One region of the Bordetella genomosp. 7 genome, then DNA from elsewhere that is predicted to be linked to it. Evidence: predicted binding sites of a transcription regulator. Region 1 holds the regulator's gene; the other holds the start of a gene.
The links. The regulator LexA, encoded in region 1, represses DNA repair genes until DNA is damaged. The targets are predictions, from matches to a motif close to ACTGTATNNNNATACAGT.
Positions count from the first base shown of each region.

Region 1 (7,320 bases):
GCGCCGGCACTGCCGCGCTCTACCCGTACAGCCGCACAGCTCTGCGCCGCCTGGGAGGCTTCCTGCAACTGGCGCAGCCGCTGCTGGTCCACCAGGTCTTGCAGGGAAACGGAATCGAGATAGTCGACCATCTTGCGGTTCAGCGTGGTCCAGAGCTCGTGAGTCATGCACTTGCCCGACTTGCCGTCCTTGCCGCTGGTGCAATCGTGCTTGCCGCCACAGTTGGTGGCATCCAGAGGTTCGTCGACTGCGAAAATGATGTCGGCCACAGTAACGTTGCGCGCCAAGCGGGCCAGCGAATAGCCGCCGCCCGGGCCCCGCACGCTGTCGACCAGTTCGTGGCGGCGCAACTTGCCGAAGAGTTGTTCCAGATAGGAAAGCGAAATATTCTGGCGCTGGCTGATCGCCGCGAGAGTCACCGGACCGCTGTGCTGCCGCATGGCCAGGTCGATCATCGCGGTGACCGCGAACCGCCCTTTCGTCGTAAGCCGCATGGTGGTTTCCTGTAAAACCGGCAGGCCACCCCGGATGGGCAACCAATACCTGAGTAATTACCTCAAGTATAGCAAATTCCCGACTAAATTGCTAAGTCATCGCAGTCGCAAAAAACCGCGCCTGGGCGCGGTTTTGCGGGAAAGCTGCGGTTCAGGCAGCCTGATATTGGGTTGCGCGCTTGCGGACGAGTTCGAGCACGCCCTGACAGGCGTCTTCAAGGTAATCGAGCACTTTGCCGAAACCTTCAGGCCCGCCGTAGTAGGGATCGGGCACCGTGGCTTCTTCGAATTCGTTGGCAAAGCGCATCAGCAGCATCAGCTTGTGCTGATATTGCTTGGGACACTGTTGCTGCAACGCAGACAGATTGTCCCAGTCCATAGCCAGAATGAGGTCGAATTCGCGGAAGTCGTCGGCCGTGACCTGACGAGCCAGGCAATGGCCGATCTCGTAGCCGCGCTTACGGGCCGCCGCCTGCGCGCGCGCGTCCGGCGCCTCGCCAATGTGATAGGCGTGCGTACCTGCGGAATCCACATGTACGACATCGCCCAAGCCGGCATCGTTCACCAAATGGCGAAAAACGCCCTCTGCGCTCGGCGAGCGACAGATATTACCCATGCAAACGAAAAGTACCTTGGTCATCATGGGTGCAAGTCTGAGGGAAAACCCGGAATATAGCAAGTTTTTTTTGCATTTGCGCAGTCATGCAGCGCGCGATAACAGCCATTGTTTATCTAAATCAAATCAATAGCTTATAGCGATCACTGAAAGCTTATTCTCGGTTTTTGTTGCGCCGCATTTGTAACAGCCGCGGAGCGCTGGCTGCGATGCAACACAAGGCTGTTATCAGCCCATTTTTAATGCCGATCCGGGGCCGCGCCATGCTAGGGGCCGCCGCCCAGCAAGACCTTCTGCTTGAGCGCATTGAGGGCGTCGCGCGCGGCGGCCGCCTGCTCGAATTCCAGGTTGCGCGCGTGATCGGTCATCAACTTTTCCAGGCGCCGGATTTCGCGCGCCATTGCCTTTTCGTCGGCCAGCAGTTCCGGCGCCACCGCGGCTTCGAGCGTATCGTGGCGCGCCGGGGCGACAATCCCGTCGATCAGCTCGCGCACGGCTTTGTTGACGCCGCGTGCGGTAATGCCGTGGTCGGCGTTGAACTTCAGTTGCTTGGCGCGGCGGCGCCCGGTTTCGTCGATGGCGCGCCGCATGGACGCCGTAATGTTGTCGGCATAAAGAATGGCGTGCCCGTTGAGGTTGCGCGCCGCGCGCCCGATGGTCTGGATCAGGCTGCGCTCGGACCGCAGGAAGCCTTCTTTGTCGGCGTCCAGGATGGCCACCAGCGAAACTTCGGGGATATCCAGCCCTTCGCGCAGCAAGTTGATGCCCACCAGCACGTCAAAGGTGCCCAGCCGCAGGTCGCGGATGATCTCGACGCGCTCGACGGTGTCGATGTCGGAATGCAGGTACCGCACGCGCACCCCGTGCTCGGCCAGGAAATCGGTAAGGTCTTCGGCCATGCGCTTGGTCAGCGTGGTGACCAGCACGCGTTCCTGGACCGCCACCCGCCGCTTGATCTCACCAAGCAGGTCGTCGACCTGCGTGCGCGCGGGGCGCACTTCGACCTGGGGATCGACGAGCCCGGTGGGGCGCACCACCTGTTCGACGACGTTGTCAGTGTGCTCCTGCTCGTAGGCGGCCGGCGTCGCGGACACGAACACGCATTGCCGCATGCGCGCCTCGAATTCTTCGAGGCGCAGCGGCCGGTTGTCGAGCGCCGACGGCAGCCGGAAGCCATACTGCACCAGCGTTTCTTTGCGTGCCCGGTCGCCACGGTACATCCCGCCCAGCTGTCCGATGGTGACATGGCTTTCGTCGATGAACATCAGGGCGTCGGCGGGAAGGTAATCGATGAGCGTCGGCGGCGGCTCGCCGGGCGCCGCGCCCGACAAGTGCCGGGAGTAGTTTTCGATGCCCTTGCAGAAACCGAGTTCCTGCAGCATTTCGAGGTCGAAGCGGGTGCGCTGCTCCAGACGCTGGGCCTCGACCAGCTTGCCTTCGGCGGTAAGCAGCTTCAGCCGTTCGCGCAGTTCTTCCTTGATCGTTTCGATGGCGCGCAACACGGTATCGCGCGGGGTGACATAGTGCGAACCCGGGTACACGGTGAACCGGGGCACCTTCTGGCGCACGCGGCCGGTAAGCGGGTCGAACAGTTCGAGCGACTCGATTTCGTCGTCGAAAAGGGTGACGCGCACGGCGAGTTCCGGGCTTTCGGCCGGAAAGATGTCGAGCGTTTCGCCGCGGGCGCGGAAAGTCCCGCGGGTGAAATCGGCGTCATTGCGGGTGTACTGCATGGCCACCAGGCGCGCCAGCACTTCGCGGCGCGAAATGCGATCGCCGGCGCGCAGGATCAGCACCATGGCATGGTAGTCGCCGGGGTTGCCGATACCGTATATGCACGATACGGTGCCCACAATGACTGTGTCGCGCCGCTCCAGCAGGCTTTTGGTGGCCGACAGCCGCATCTGTTCGATGTGCTCGTTGATGGACGAGTCTTTTTCAATGAACAGGTCGCGTGTCGGCACGTAGGCCTCAGGCTGGTAGTAGTCGTAATACGAAACGAAATACTCCACCGCATTCTTGGGAAAGAACTCGCGCATTTCGGCGTACAGCTGGGCGGCCAAGGTCTTGTTGGGCGCCAGCACCAGCGCGGGCCGCCCCAGCCTGGCGATGATGTTCGCCATGGTGTACGTCTTGCCCGAGCCGGTTACCCCGAGCAGCGTCTGGTACATGAGCCCGTCCTGTATGCCCTGCACCAGGCTGTCGATGGCCGTGGGCTGGTCGCCAGCCGGCGGATAGGGCTGGTACAAATGGAAGGGGCTGTCGGGAAAATCGACGAATCCGGGGGCGGTCATGCTAGACTGTTTCAGGGTAAACCCCCCATTATCCACAGCGGGCCTTCTCGCGTCCACACACCTTACTGAACTCCCATGAGCTCCCTTTTCGATTCCGTCGAACTTGCGCCGCGCGACCCCATCCTGGGTCTGAACGAACAGTACAACGCCGATACCCGCCCCGGTAAAGTCAACCTGGGCGTGGGTGTGTACTACGACGACGATGGCCGTATTCCGCTGCTGTCGGCGGTGCGCAAGGCGGAAATCGCGCGCATCGAGGCCGCGTCGGCGCGGGGTTACCTGCCGATCGAAGGCATCGCCGGCTACAACAAAGGCGCGCAAACGCTGCTGCTGGGCGCGGACTCCTCCCTGGCCGCAGAAGGCCGCGTCCTGACCGCCCAGGCGCTGGGCGGCACCGGCGCCCTGAAGATCGGCGCCGACTTCCTGCGCCAGTTGCTGCCGCAATCCAGAGTGCTGATCAGCAACCCCAGCTGGGAGAACCACCGGGCGCTGTTCGAACGCGCGGGCTTCACGGTCGATACGTATGCCTACTACGACCCGGCCACTCATGGCCTGGACTTCCCGGGCATGCTGGCCTCGCTGCAGGCCGCGCCGGAACAGACCATCGTGGTGCTGCACGCGTGCTGCCACAACCCCACCGGCGTCGACCCGACGCCCGAGCAATGGCAGCAGATCGCACAGGTCGTCAAGGCGCGCAACCTGGTGCCCTTCCTCGACATCGCCTACCAGGGCTTTGGCGCAGGCCTGCAGGAAGACGCCGCGGTAGTGCGCCTGTTTGCAAGCCTGGGGCTGACCATGCTGATCAGCTCGTCGTTCTCCAAATCGTTCTCGCTGTACGGCGAACGGGTGGGCGCGCTGACTGTAGTGGCCGGCAACAAGGACGAAGCCACGCGCGTGCTCAGCCAGCTCAAGCGCGTCATCCGCACCAACTATTCGAACCCGCCCACGCACGGCGGCACGGTGGTCTCCACCGTGCTGAATACGCCGGAGCTCTATGCGCTGTGGGAAGAAGAACTGGCTGGCATGCGCGACCGCATCCGCCTGATGCGCAAGGAACTGGTCGAGAAAATCGCCGCCGCAGGCGCCACGCAGGACTTCAGCTTCGTGCTGCAGCAGCGCGGAATGTTCTCGTATTCCGGCCTGACCTCCGCTCAGGTGGACGTCCTGCGCGAGCAACATGGCATTTACGCTGTGTCCAGCGGCCGCATCTGCGTGGCGGCCTTGAACAGCCGCAATATCGACACCGTCGCCAACGCGATCGCCGCAGTCATCAAGCAGTAAGCCCGGCCACTGCGCAGCAAGGCCCGTCCGGCAAAGGACGGGCCTTTTTTGTTGCGAGTCGGCTTTCCCCGCGGCCGGATCCGCGGCGACGCTCGTCCATGCCACACCCGTGCAACAAACCGGGCAGCCGCTCCCGCTGCGCGGCGCTTGCATTTTCGCCCGCGCTCGTCCAGAATCCACGCTGTATATCCATACAGTCCGCCTTTCGGATCATCGCCATGGCCACTAAACTCACCGACCGCCAGCAGGAAATCCTGGATCTCATCCGGGTTACGGTCGAGCGCACCGGTTTTCCTCCCACGCGGGCAGAAATCGCCCGCGCGCTGGGGTTCCGCTCGCCCAACGCCGCCGAAGACCATCTCAAGGCGCTGGCGCGCAAAGGGGCCATTGAACTCACAGCCGGCGCGTCGCGCGGCATACGCCTGAAAGACGCCGGCCACTCCTCCGCATCCGCTGCCGCCGCATCCGCTGCTGCATCGTCCGCGCTGGCCGGCATGGCCGACACCGTCGGGCGGCTGCTGCTGCCGCTGGTGGGCCGGGTGGCGGCCGGCAGCCCCATCCTGGCTGCCGAACACGTCGAGCGCGAAATCGGCGTCGACCCAGCCTTGTTCGCGCAGGCTCCCGACTACCTGTTGAAGGTACGCGGCATGAGCATGCGCGACGCAGGCATTCTGGAAGGCGACCTGCTCGCGGTAAAACGCGCCGCCGACGCTCGCAACGGGCAGATCATCGTCGCCCGCCTGGGTGACGACGTCACCGTCAAGCGCTTGCAGCGCCGCCAGGGTCGCATCGAGCTGCTGCCCGAAAACCCCGACTTCTCTCCCATCCTCGTCGACAACACTCAGGAATTCGCGCTTGAAGGTATTGCGGTAGGGCTGATTCGCACCCAACCGTTGCACTAAGGCGCCGCCGGCCTGGCCAAGGCGGCATCCCGCCGGCCCACAACGAGAGTCTCCGCGCCGGCAACGGTGTGCAAAAAAAACAGGGCGCCATATAGCGCCCTGTTTTTTTGCCCGGGCGGATAACCGCCCCTACAACCCTTAATGCTTGAAGACAGGGTCTGTCGGCGCAGGGTCGGCCGGCTTGCTGACCAGCGGCTCTTTCACGGCATCATCGTCGGCCAGGGGTTCGGGCTGGCGCTCAAGCGCCAGTTCCAGCACCTTGTCGATCCAGCGCACCGGCACGATCTCGAGCTGGTTCTTGACGTTGTCCGGAATCTCGGCCAAGTCTTTGACGTTTTCCTCGGGGATCAACACCGTCTTGATACCGCCACGATGCGCGGCCAACAGCTTTTCTTTCAAGCCACCGATGGGCAGCACCTCGCCGCGCAGGGTGATTTCGCCGGTCATGGCAACGTCGGCGCGCACGGGAATACCCGAAAGCGCCGAAACCATGGCCGTCGTGATGGCGATACCAGCCGAAGGGCCGTCCTTGGGGGTTGCGCCTTCAGGCACGTGTACGTGCATGTCGCGCTTTTCGAAAACACCGTCGGCAAAGCCCAGACGACGCGCCCGCGAGCGCACCACGGTGCGCGCGGCTTCTACCGATTCCTTCATGACGTCGCCCAGCGAACCCGTGCGCTGAATCGCGCCCTTGCCCGGCATGTCGGCGACTTCGATGGTCAGCAGGTCGCCGCCCACTTCGGTCCAGGCAAGCCCCGTGACCTGTCCGATCTGGTTCTCTTTCTCGGCCATGCCGAAGGTGTAACGCCGCACGCCCAGGTAATCGTTGAGGTTGTCGGCATTGACATGCACCGGCGCCGGCTGCGCGGGCTTGCCTTCGGCCTTGGCTTTGTCGGCTTCGGACAGCAGTTCCTTGACCACCTTGCGGCAAATCTTGCCGACTTCGCGCTCGAGCGCACGCACGCCGGCTTCGCGGGTGTAATACCGCACGATATCGCGCAGGGCCGAATCATCGACCGTAAGCTCGGACTCTTTCAGCCCATTGTTCTTCATCAGCTTGGGCAGCAGGTGGTCACGAGCGATGTGAACCTTTTCGTCTTCGGTGTAACCCGACAGGCGAATGACTTCCATACGGTCGAGCAGGGCCGGCGGAATGTTCAGCGTATTGCTGGTTGCCACGAACATGACATCAGACAGGTCGAAGTCGACCTCGACGTAATGGTCCTGGAACGTGTGGTTCTGTTCGGGGTCGAGCACTTCAAGCAGGGCCGACGACGGGTCGCCGCGAAAATCCATGCCCAGCTTGTCGATTTCGTCGAGCAGGAACAGCGGGTTGCGCACCGCCACCTTGCTCATGTTCTGCAGAATCTTGCCAGGCATCGAACCAATGTAGGTGCGGCGATGGCCGCGGATCTCGGCTTCATCGCGCACGCCGCCCAGCGCCATGCGCACGAACTTGCGATTGGTGGCGCGGGCGATCGATTGGCCCAGCGAGGTCTTGCCTACCCCCGGGGGGCCGACCAGACACAGAATGGGCGCCTTGACCTTGTCCACACGTTGCTGCACGGCGAGATATTCAAGGATGCGTTCCTTGACCTTTTCCAGGCCGTAGTGGTCGTCGTCAAGTACCTTCTCGGCATTGCCGATAGAGTTGTTGATCTTGCTCTTGCGCTTCCAGGGAAGGTTGATCAGCGTGTCGATATAGTTGCGCACCACCGTGGCTTCGGCGGACA
Region 1 covers NZ_NEVI01000014.1:356,015-363,334, forward strand. Annotated here, with positions in the region: gene iscR (Fe-S cluster assembly transcriptional regulator IscR) at 1-494, opposite strand, end outside; gene CAL18_RS08620 (low molecular weight protein-tyrosine-phosphatase) at 646-1,137, opposite strand; gene uvrB (excinuclease ABC subunit UvrB) at 1,377-3,404, opposite strand; gene CAL18_RS08630 (amino acid aminotransferase) at 3,480-4,685, shown strand; gene lexA (transcriptional repressor LexA) at 4,904-5,587, shown strand; gene lon (endopeptidase La) at 5,726-7,320, opposite strand, start outside.

Region 2 (7,320 bases), 210 kb from region 1:
CGTGCAGAAACCAGCGCGCGTGCTCGGTATCGCGCTCGCGGTAGATCCAGTAGCGCACTGTGGCGGCATCTTCGGCCACGAAGTAGTCGCGCACCGTCAGGGGCGCGTCCCACCAGCCGCTTTCGATGCGCTCGGGGCCGCGCACCAGTCGCAAGGCCTGTCCGGCATAAACGGGACGATGTCCCGCTTCTGTCAGTTGCAGGGGCGGATCAAGCAGCCAGAAGGGCCGGTCCAGCGGCCCGGGATGGGCGGCCATGCCGGCCGGGCCGTCTTGCGCGGCTTGCCAGCCGTTGGCGACTTCAGGGCGATGATCGGCCACGGGCTGGGCATGCAATACCCGATGGCGGCCCAGCCGGGCGCTGAGCAGGTCGATCAGCCGGGCATGTTCGGCGGGAGTGCCGCCGGGTTCGGGAAACAGGCAGGCGCTGGCGGCGGGCTGTTCCACGGTGTCGGTCACGCTGAGCACCAGGGCGATGACCGGGGCCTGGAGTTGCAGGCGGTCGAGTTTTTCGCGCAGCAGATCCAGCAGGTGCGACTGTTGCCATGCCGGCTGGGCCAGGCTCAGGGGCAATTCGATAGGGGCCCGGGCGTGCCGGCCGCGTTCGTGTTCGAGGATCAGGTTCAGGTGCTGCACGGCGCGCCGCCGTGCAGCCAGCCAGCCGCACAGGGGTTCGAGCAGGCGGCGCGTCCAGGCCAGCAGGGCGTCGGCGTGCTGGAGATAATCGGGCAGTTCCAGCCGTTGCCGGAAGCGCGCGGGCGGCTGGATCCAGGCGTGGCATTCGGGTTGCGTGCCGTAGGCGGCATCGAGCTCTTGGGTGAGCGTGGTACCGCAGCGCCGCTGCAGACCGGCGCGGGGCAGGCGGCGCAAGGCGCCCAGCGTATGGCAGCCCAGGTCGCCCAGCCATTCCAGGCGGGGCCTGGCGCCCGGCAGCAGGGCGCAGGGCAGGGCATCGAGGCGCCGCGCCAGGGTTGCCGCCTGCAATGCCCGGCGCGGTGTGCGGGCCGCCGCGTGGTGTGCCAGCAGCCAGGCGCCCTGGGCGGTAGGGGCCATGCCCAGCCGGGCATGCAGGCTCATGGCGCGCAAGGTGGCGGCCACGCGCCGGTGCAGGGCGCGCGGCCCGCCGAAATACGTCAGGCTGGCGCCCACTTGCAGCAACACGGTATCCGGGCCGGCCAGGGCGATGTCGGGCGTGTACTGCAGCAGGGCCAGCGAGGCTTCGTGCAGCAGCGTGTTTTCGGCAGGCGCATCGCGATCCAGCAGCGGAATATCGGGCGCCATGGCGGCCGCGCCCGCGCGGCGCATGCCGGCCCGCAACCCGGCGGCGGCCGCTGCCGGCGTCAGGGCGGCGATGCGTTCGTGGTCCAGCACCGCAAACGCCGCATCAGGAGACCACTGAGGGCGTGCGGCGTCCAGCGGCAGGCAGCGCAGGAAGACGGCGATCCAGAGGGGCATGGCGAGTGGGGGCGTAAGCCGGCGCCGAAGCGGGCTCGAAAAGGATATGCAGGGGTTCGGCGCAGGCCGGCCCGCGCCGCTTCAGGATATGAACCGACAGCCCGCCGGGGGCGGGGGCCAGGGCCAGGCGCAGCGGCGCAGGCGAAGCCTGCTGGGCCGCCGTAGCCGGACGCAGGATGAAGCACAGCGTGTCGTGGCCCTGGGCCGCCAGGTGCAGCCGGCGCAATGCCTCGGGCCGCGCCCGGGGCAGCCAGCACATCAAGGCCCCGCAAGTGCCGTGTTTCAGGATTTGCTCGGCAGCCCACAGGGCGTCGGCAGGACGTTCGGGCGCCACCCAGAGCAGTTGCCGGGGATCCAGCCGCCAGCCTTGCCAGCAGGCCAGATGCGGGACATGAGGAGGCTGCACCAGCGCGATGACATGGCGGCGGTCGAGTTGGGCCAGCGCCGGCTGCAACAGGCGGATTTCGCCAATGCCGGGATGGGGGGCCAGCAGTTCGACCAGCGCGCCCTGCGGCCACCCGCCCGCGGGCAACTGCGCAGACAGTGCGGCATGGCCGGTGGGCACGCCGCGGGCGGCGCTGCGCGCCAATTGCGTGGCGCGCCACAGGGCGGGGTGGATGTGTTCGGGCTGCATGGCAAAAACGTATTTACTGTACAAATATACAGTATTTGTCCGAGGAAGTGGGCTGGCCTATTCGCGCCGCATCACCGTCGTGCCCCCAGGTCTACAATGATCCAACGCCACATCCACAGCCGCGCCCCGTTCCTCTCATGTCCCACGCCGACGCCTACGAATCCCTGCCTGCCGCCGATATCAGGCAGTTGTTCATCCTGCTGCACGGCGTGGGGGGCACGCCCCAGGACATGCAGCCGCTGGCGCAGGCCCTGCGCGGGGCGTTCCCGCAGGCCGCGATCCTGGTCCCGGCCGGCTTCGAACCCTATGACGGCGCCGCTGCCGGCCGGCAGTGGTTCTCGGTCAGCGGCGTCACCGACGACAACCGCCCCGAACGCGTGGCCCGTGCCATGCCGGCCCTGGTCGATTACGTTCGCGGGGCGCAGGCGCGGTTCGGCCTGCTGCAATCCGACACCGCACTGGCGGGGTTTTCACAAGGCGCGATCATGGCGCTCGAAGCCGTGCAGGCCCACGATGGGTTGGCCGGGCGCGTGTTGGCGTTTTCCGGCCGGTATGCCCAGCTGCCCAAGGCAGCGCCGCAATACACCACCATCCACCTGCTGCATGGCGCCGATGATCCGGTGATGGCCGTGGGGCATACGCAGGCCGCGCAGGCGCGGCTGCAGGCGCTGCATGGCGATGCCACGATAGACGTTGCCAGCCGCGTCGGCCACTCGTTGCATCCGGCCCTGGTGCAACGGGCCATTGAACGCCTGCAAACCTGTGTGCCGCTGCGCAGCTGGGAAGCGGCCCTGGGTCTGTCCCAGACACCGCCCCAGGGCACGACCCTGCATTAGCTTGTTCCCGCCTTCCGGCCGCCGCGGCTTCAGGCCTGGCCGCTGGCGATGATGACCAGCGCACGGGCGGTCTTGCGGCCCTCGGCGCTCAGGCTGTGGGGCAGGTATCCCGGAAAGCGCACGCTGTCGTCGCGTTCGAGCACGACGGTATGTTCGCCGAAATGCACCCGCACCCGGCCTTCCAGCACGAAGATCAGTTCGTCTCCGTTGTGGCGCGCCACGCTCTGTTGGCCATGCGTGCCTACCTGCACCACCATTACCGACAGACCGCTGTTGGGCGCGCCCATCGTAATGGCTTCGTAGGCGTGCTCGCCCGGATCGCCGGGCGCCGTCGCCACCCTGTGCCGTTCGTCGGCGCGCACGACGTGGATTTCATCCTGCGGATCGGTTTCGCCCAGCAGCGCCGACAGCGACGTACCCAGGGCCACCGCCACGGTGTGCAACGACCCCACCGACGCGAATTTCTCGCCGCGCTCCAGGCGCGACAGGAAGCCTTTGTCGAGCTGGGTCAGTTCGGACAACCCCGCCAGTGTCAACTTGCGCTGGCGGCGCATCGCCCGTATCCGCAATCCCACCTGCTGGGCATCGGGGGCGGTGGCGGCGGCGAGTGTGCGGCGTTTCGGCGGCATGGATGAAGGGCAGTCAGGACGGCGAAGGCTGCATGATGCCACTTTTGTGATTGTGTGGCAGGGGCGCCCTGCGGGTTTCCCCTTGTTGAGGAATCAGGCAATTGTTTGTACGTTAGACAACAAGTTGCCTAAAAGGCAACCACAAAAACTACATCAGGCAGGCCTTCGCGCCAGCCGGCATTTACCAGGATGATGATTGATGTCTGATTACGCTTCCCAAGACAAGGACGCGCTGCGCCGCCGTGTCGATCGCGAGATCGAAGAACGCGCGACGCAGCAGGCCGACTGGACCTCCGCCCAGAAAATGGCGCTGGCCTGCCGCATGCTGGCCGCGCAAGGCCATTGGCACGGTGGCTTGGCCGGCCAGATCACCGCGCGCGGCGACCAGCCGGGCACGATCTGGACCTTGCCGTTCGGCCTGGGCGCCGACGAGGCCCGCGCCAGCGAGTTGATCCTCATCGATGAAGACATCAACCCGCTGGACGGCAAGTCGCTGCCCAACCCCGCCAACCGTTTTCACGCGTGGATCTACCGGCACCGGCCCGACGTGCAGTGCATTGTGCATACGCATCCACCCGCGGTGTCTGCGCTGTCGATGGTGGGCGAGCCGCTGGTGGTAGCCCACATGGACGCCACGCCTTTCTTCGATGATTGCGCCTACCTGGCCGAATGGCCGGGCCTGCCCATCGGTGACGACGAGGGCCAGATCATTTCGAGCGCGTTGGGCGACAAGCGCGCCATTCTGCTGGCCAACCACGGCATGCTGACCGCCGGCAAGTCAATCGAAGAGGCCACGGTGATGGCCTTGTGGCTGGAGCAAGTGGCGGCGTTGCAATTGCGGGCCCGCGCAATAGGGCCGGTCAAGCCGGTGCCCGCCGAACGCGCTCGCGAGGCCCATGATTTCCTGGTCAAGCCCAAGATCCTGGGCCTGACGTTCGCCTATTTCGCCCGCCGCGCCCTGCGCGAGGCGCCCGATTGCATCGATTAAGGAATCCGTGCCATGCAACGACGTCGTTTTCTGACTCTCGCCGGCGCCGGTGGCGCCGCGCTGGCTGCGCCGGCAGTGGCGCAGGATGCGCCCGTGATCCAGTGGCGCATGCCCAGCAGCTTTCCGCGATCGCTCGATACCGTGTGGGGAGCGGCGGAGTTCCTGTGCGCGCGCGTGGCTGCGCTGACCGATGGCAAGTTCAGCATCCGGCCGTTTTCGGCGGGAGAACTGGTGCCGCCGCTGCAGGTGCTGGATGCGGTGCAGAATGGCACCACCGAATGCGGCCACACGGCGGGTTTTTATTACGTGGGCAAAGAGCCTGCGCTGGTGTTCGACACGGGCGTGCCGTTCGGGTTGACCCCGCGTCAGCACAATGCGTGGCTGCTGTATGGCGGCGGCGCGCAGTTGATCGATGAGCTGTATGCCGGCTTCAACGCCCTGGCGATTCCGTGCGGCAACACGGGCGCGCAGATGGGCGGCTGGTTCCGCAAGGAAATCAACACTCCCGCCGATTTCAAGGGCTTGCGAATCCGTACGCCCGGGCTGCTCAGCATGGTGTACCAGAAGCTGGGCGCCATTCCACAGCAGGTGGCCGGCAGCGATATCTACCCCGCCCTGGAGAAAGGCGCGCTCGATGCCGTGGAATTCGTGGGCCCCTACGATGACGAGAAGCTGGGCTTTGCCAAGGTGGCCCAGTATTACTACGGCCCCGGCGTCATGGAGCTGGGCGCCAATCTGTGCGTCACCGTCAACCGCGACAGCTGGGCCAGGCTCCCGCCCCGCTACCAGGAGGCCCTGCGTGCGGCCAGCGCACTCGCGGCCGATGACCTCCTCGCCAAATACGACGCCAACAATATCGGGGCGCTCAAGCGCCTGGTGGGGCAGGGCGTCAAGCTGAAGTCGTGGCCGCCCGAGGTCATGCACGCCATGCAGCGCGCCACGCGCGAGGTGCTGGAGGAATACGCCGGCAAGAATCCAGCCTTTGCGAAAGTGCTGACCTCGTGGCGAGCCTTCCGCAATGACCAGCTGCTGTGGGCCAGCGTCAACGACGGCGCCGCCGAGAACTACCTGATGGCGACCCGCCAGCAGGGCCTATAGCGAGCTGGTCGCCTGGCCGCTAGCCCGTGCAGTCGGCCCAGCAGTTGGGGGTCTCGTACAGGCGTACGCGCGCCAGGCGCAGTTGCGCGCCATAGTGGCTGTGATAGTGCGGCGCCAGGGTGGCGAAAACCACCTGCGCCAGGTTTTCGGCAGTGGGTATGCAGTCGAGCACCACGGTCTTGTGGCCGGGCAGGCTGTCGAGAAACTCGCGCACCGCCGTGTCGCCGCGATAGACCAGGAACGCGTGGTCCCAGGGGTCGACGATATGACGCTTGGCGATGGCCTTGATTTCCGAGAAGTCCATCAGCATGCCGTTGTCGGACTGGCCGGGCGCATCGACCACGTCGCCCTGCAACGTGATTTCAAGAACATAGCGATGCCCGTGCAGGTTTCGGCACTGGCTGCGATGGTCGGGAATGCGGTGGCCGGCGTCGAATTCGAGTTTGCGGGTCACCGAGATCATGCGTGGCTCCGCCAGGCACGTGAACAGTTCATGGAATGCCTATGTATTTGTGGGTTTGCAGGCTGAGCCGCCATTGAGGGTGCTGCAGGCAATACTGCACCGCCTGCTCGGTGTGGGCCGCGCGCCGGGGGCCATCCATGGGCTGCAGGAAGAAATGCTGGAAGTCCAGGTGCGCAAACGCTTCGGGCCGCGCGTCGGGTTGCGGATAGACCAGCTTGAGCTCGTGCCCGCGTTCGATCACCACTTCCGCGCTGCCCTTGGGGCTGACACAGATCCAGTCGACGCCGTCGGGCGCGGGCAGCGTGCCGTTGGTTTCAATGGCCACGGTAAAGCCGCGGGCGTGCACTTCGTGCAGCAAGGGGGCGTCGAGCTGCAGCAGGGGTTCGCCGCCCGTGAACACCACGTAGCGGTCGCGCGTATCCGGCCCCCATGCCGCGGCGATTGCGTCGGCCAGCAGGGCCGCGCTGGCGAACTTGCCGCCGCCCGGGCCGTCGGTGCCCACGAAGTCGGTGTCGCAGAACGTGCAGGCCGCCGCCGCACGGTCGGATTCGCGCCCCGACCACAGGTTGCAGCCGGCAAAGCGGCAGAATACCGCGGCGCGGCCTGCCTGGGCGCCTTCGCCCTGCAGTGTCTTGAAGATTTCTTTGGTGGAGTATGTCATGCCATGCAGGCGGCACATGGCCGGCCCTGTCCAAACCGCCATTTTAGCGGCACGGCGCCAGTCGCGGCGGCGGGCAGGCTGGCGTAGACTGACGGCCTGCCATGTACCACGTTCAAGATGACCTGTACCTGGACGAACGCGATATCGAGTTCGGCATGATCCGCGCGCAGGGCGCCGGCGGCCAGAACGTCAACAAGGTATCCAGCGCCGTCCATCTGCGCTTCGATGTGCGCGCATCCGGCCTGCCGGCGCACATCAAGGAAGCGCTGTGCGCGCTGCCCGACCGCCGGGTGTCCGGCGAAGGCGTCATCGTGATCAAGGCGCAGAGCTCCCGCAGCCAGGAAAAAAACCGCGCCGAGGCGCTCGAGCGGCTGGCCGATATGGTGCGGCTGGCCGCCCGGCCGGCCAAGCCGCGCCATCCCACCCGGCCCACGCGCGCCTCGCAGCGCCGCCGGGTGCAGCGCAAAGTGCTGCGCGGCGAGATCAAGCGCCTGCGGGGCAAGATCAGCGATGACTGAAGCGCGGCCCCATTTGCCCAACCACGACACCCACACATGA
Region 2 covers NZ_NEVI01000014.1:150,762-158,081, reverse strand. Annotated here, with positions in the region: gene CAL18_RS07695 (Y-family DNA polymerase) at 1-1,453, opposite strand, end outside; gene imuA (translesion DNA synthesis-associated protein ImuA) at 1,383-2,087, opposite strand; gene ypfH (esterase) at 2,225-2,923, shown strand; gene CAL18_RS07680 (helix-turn-helix domain-containing protein) at 2,953-3,552, opposite strand; gene CAL18_RS07675 (aldolase) at 3,752-4,540, shown strand; gene CAL18_RS07670 (TRAP transporter substrate-binding protein) at 4,553-5,638, shown strand; gene queD (6-carboxytetrahydropterin synthase QueD) at 5,658-6,101, opposite strand; gene queE (7-carboxy-7-deazaguanine synthase) at 6,130-6,762, opposite strand; gene arfB (alternative ribosome rescue aminoacyl-tRNA hydrolase ArfB) at 6,864-7,280, shown strand; gene CAL18_RS07650 (DUF2238 domain-containing protein) at 7,317-7,320, shown strand, end outside.
Region 2: imuA (translesion DNA synthesis-associated protein ImuA) is a predicted target of LexA. The motif match lies at 2,103-2,120, and genes of this name have one in related genera.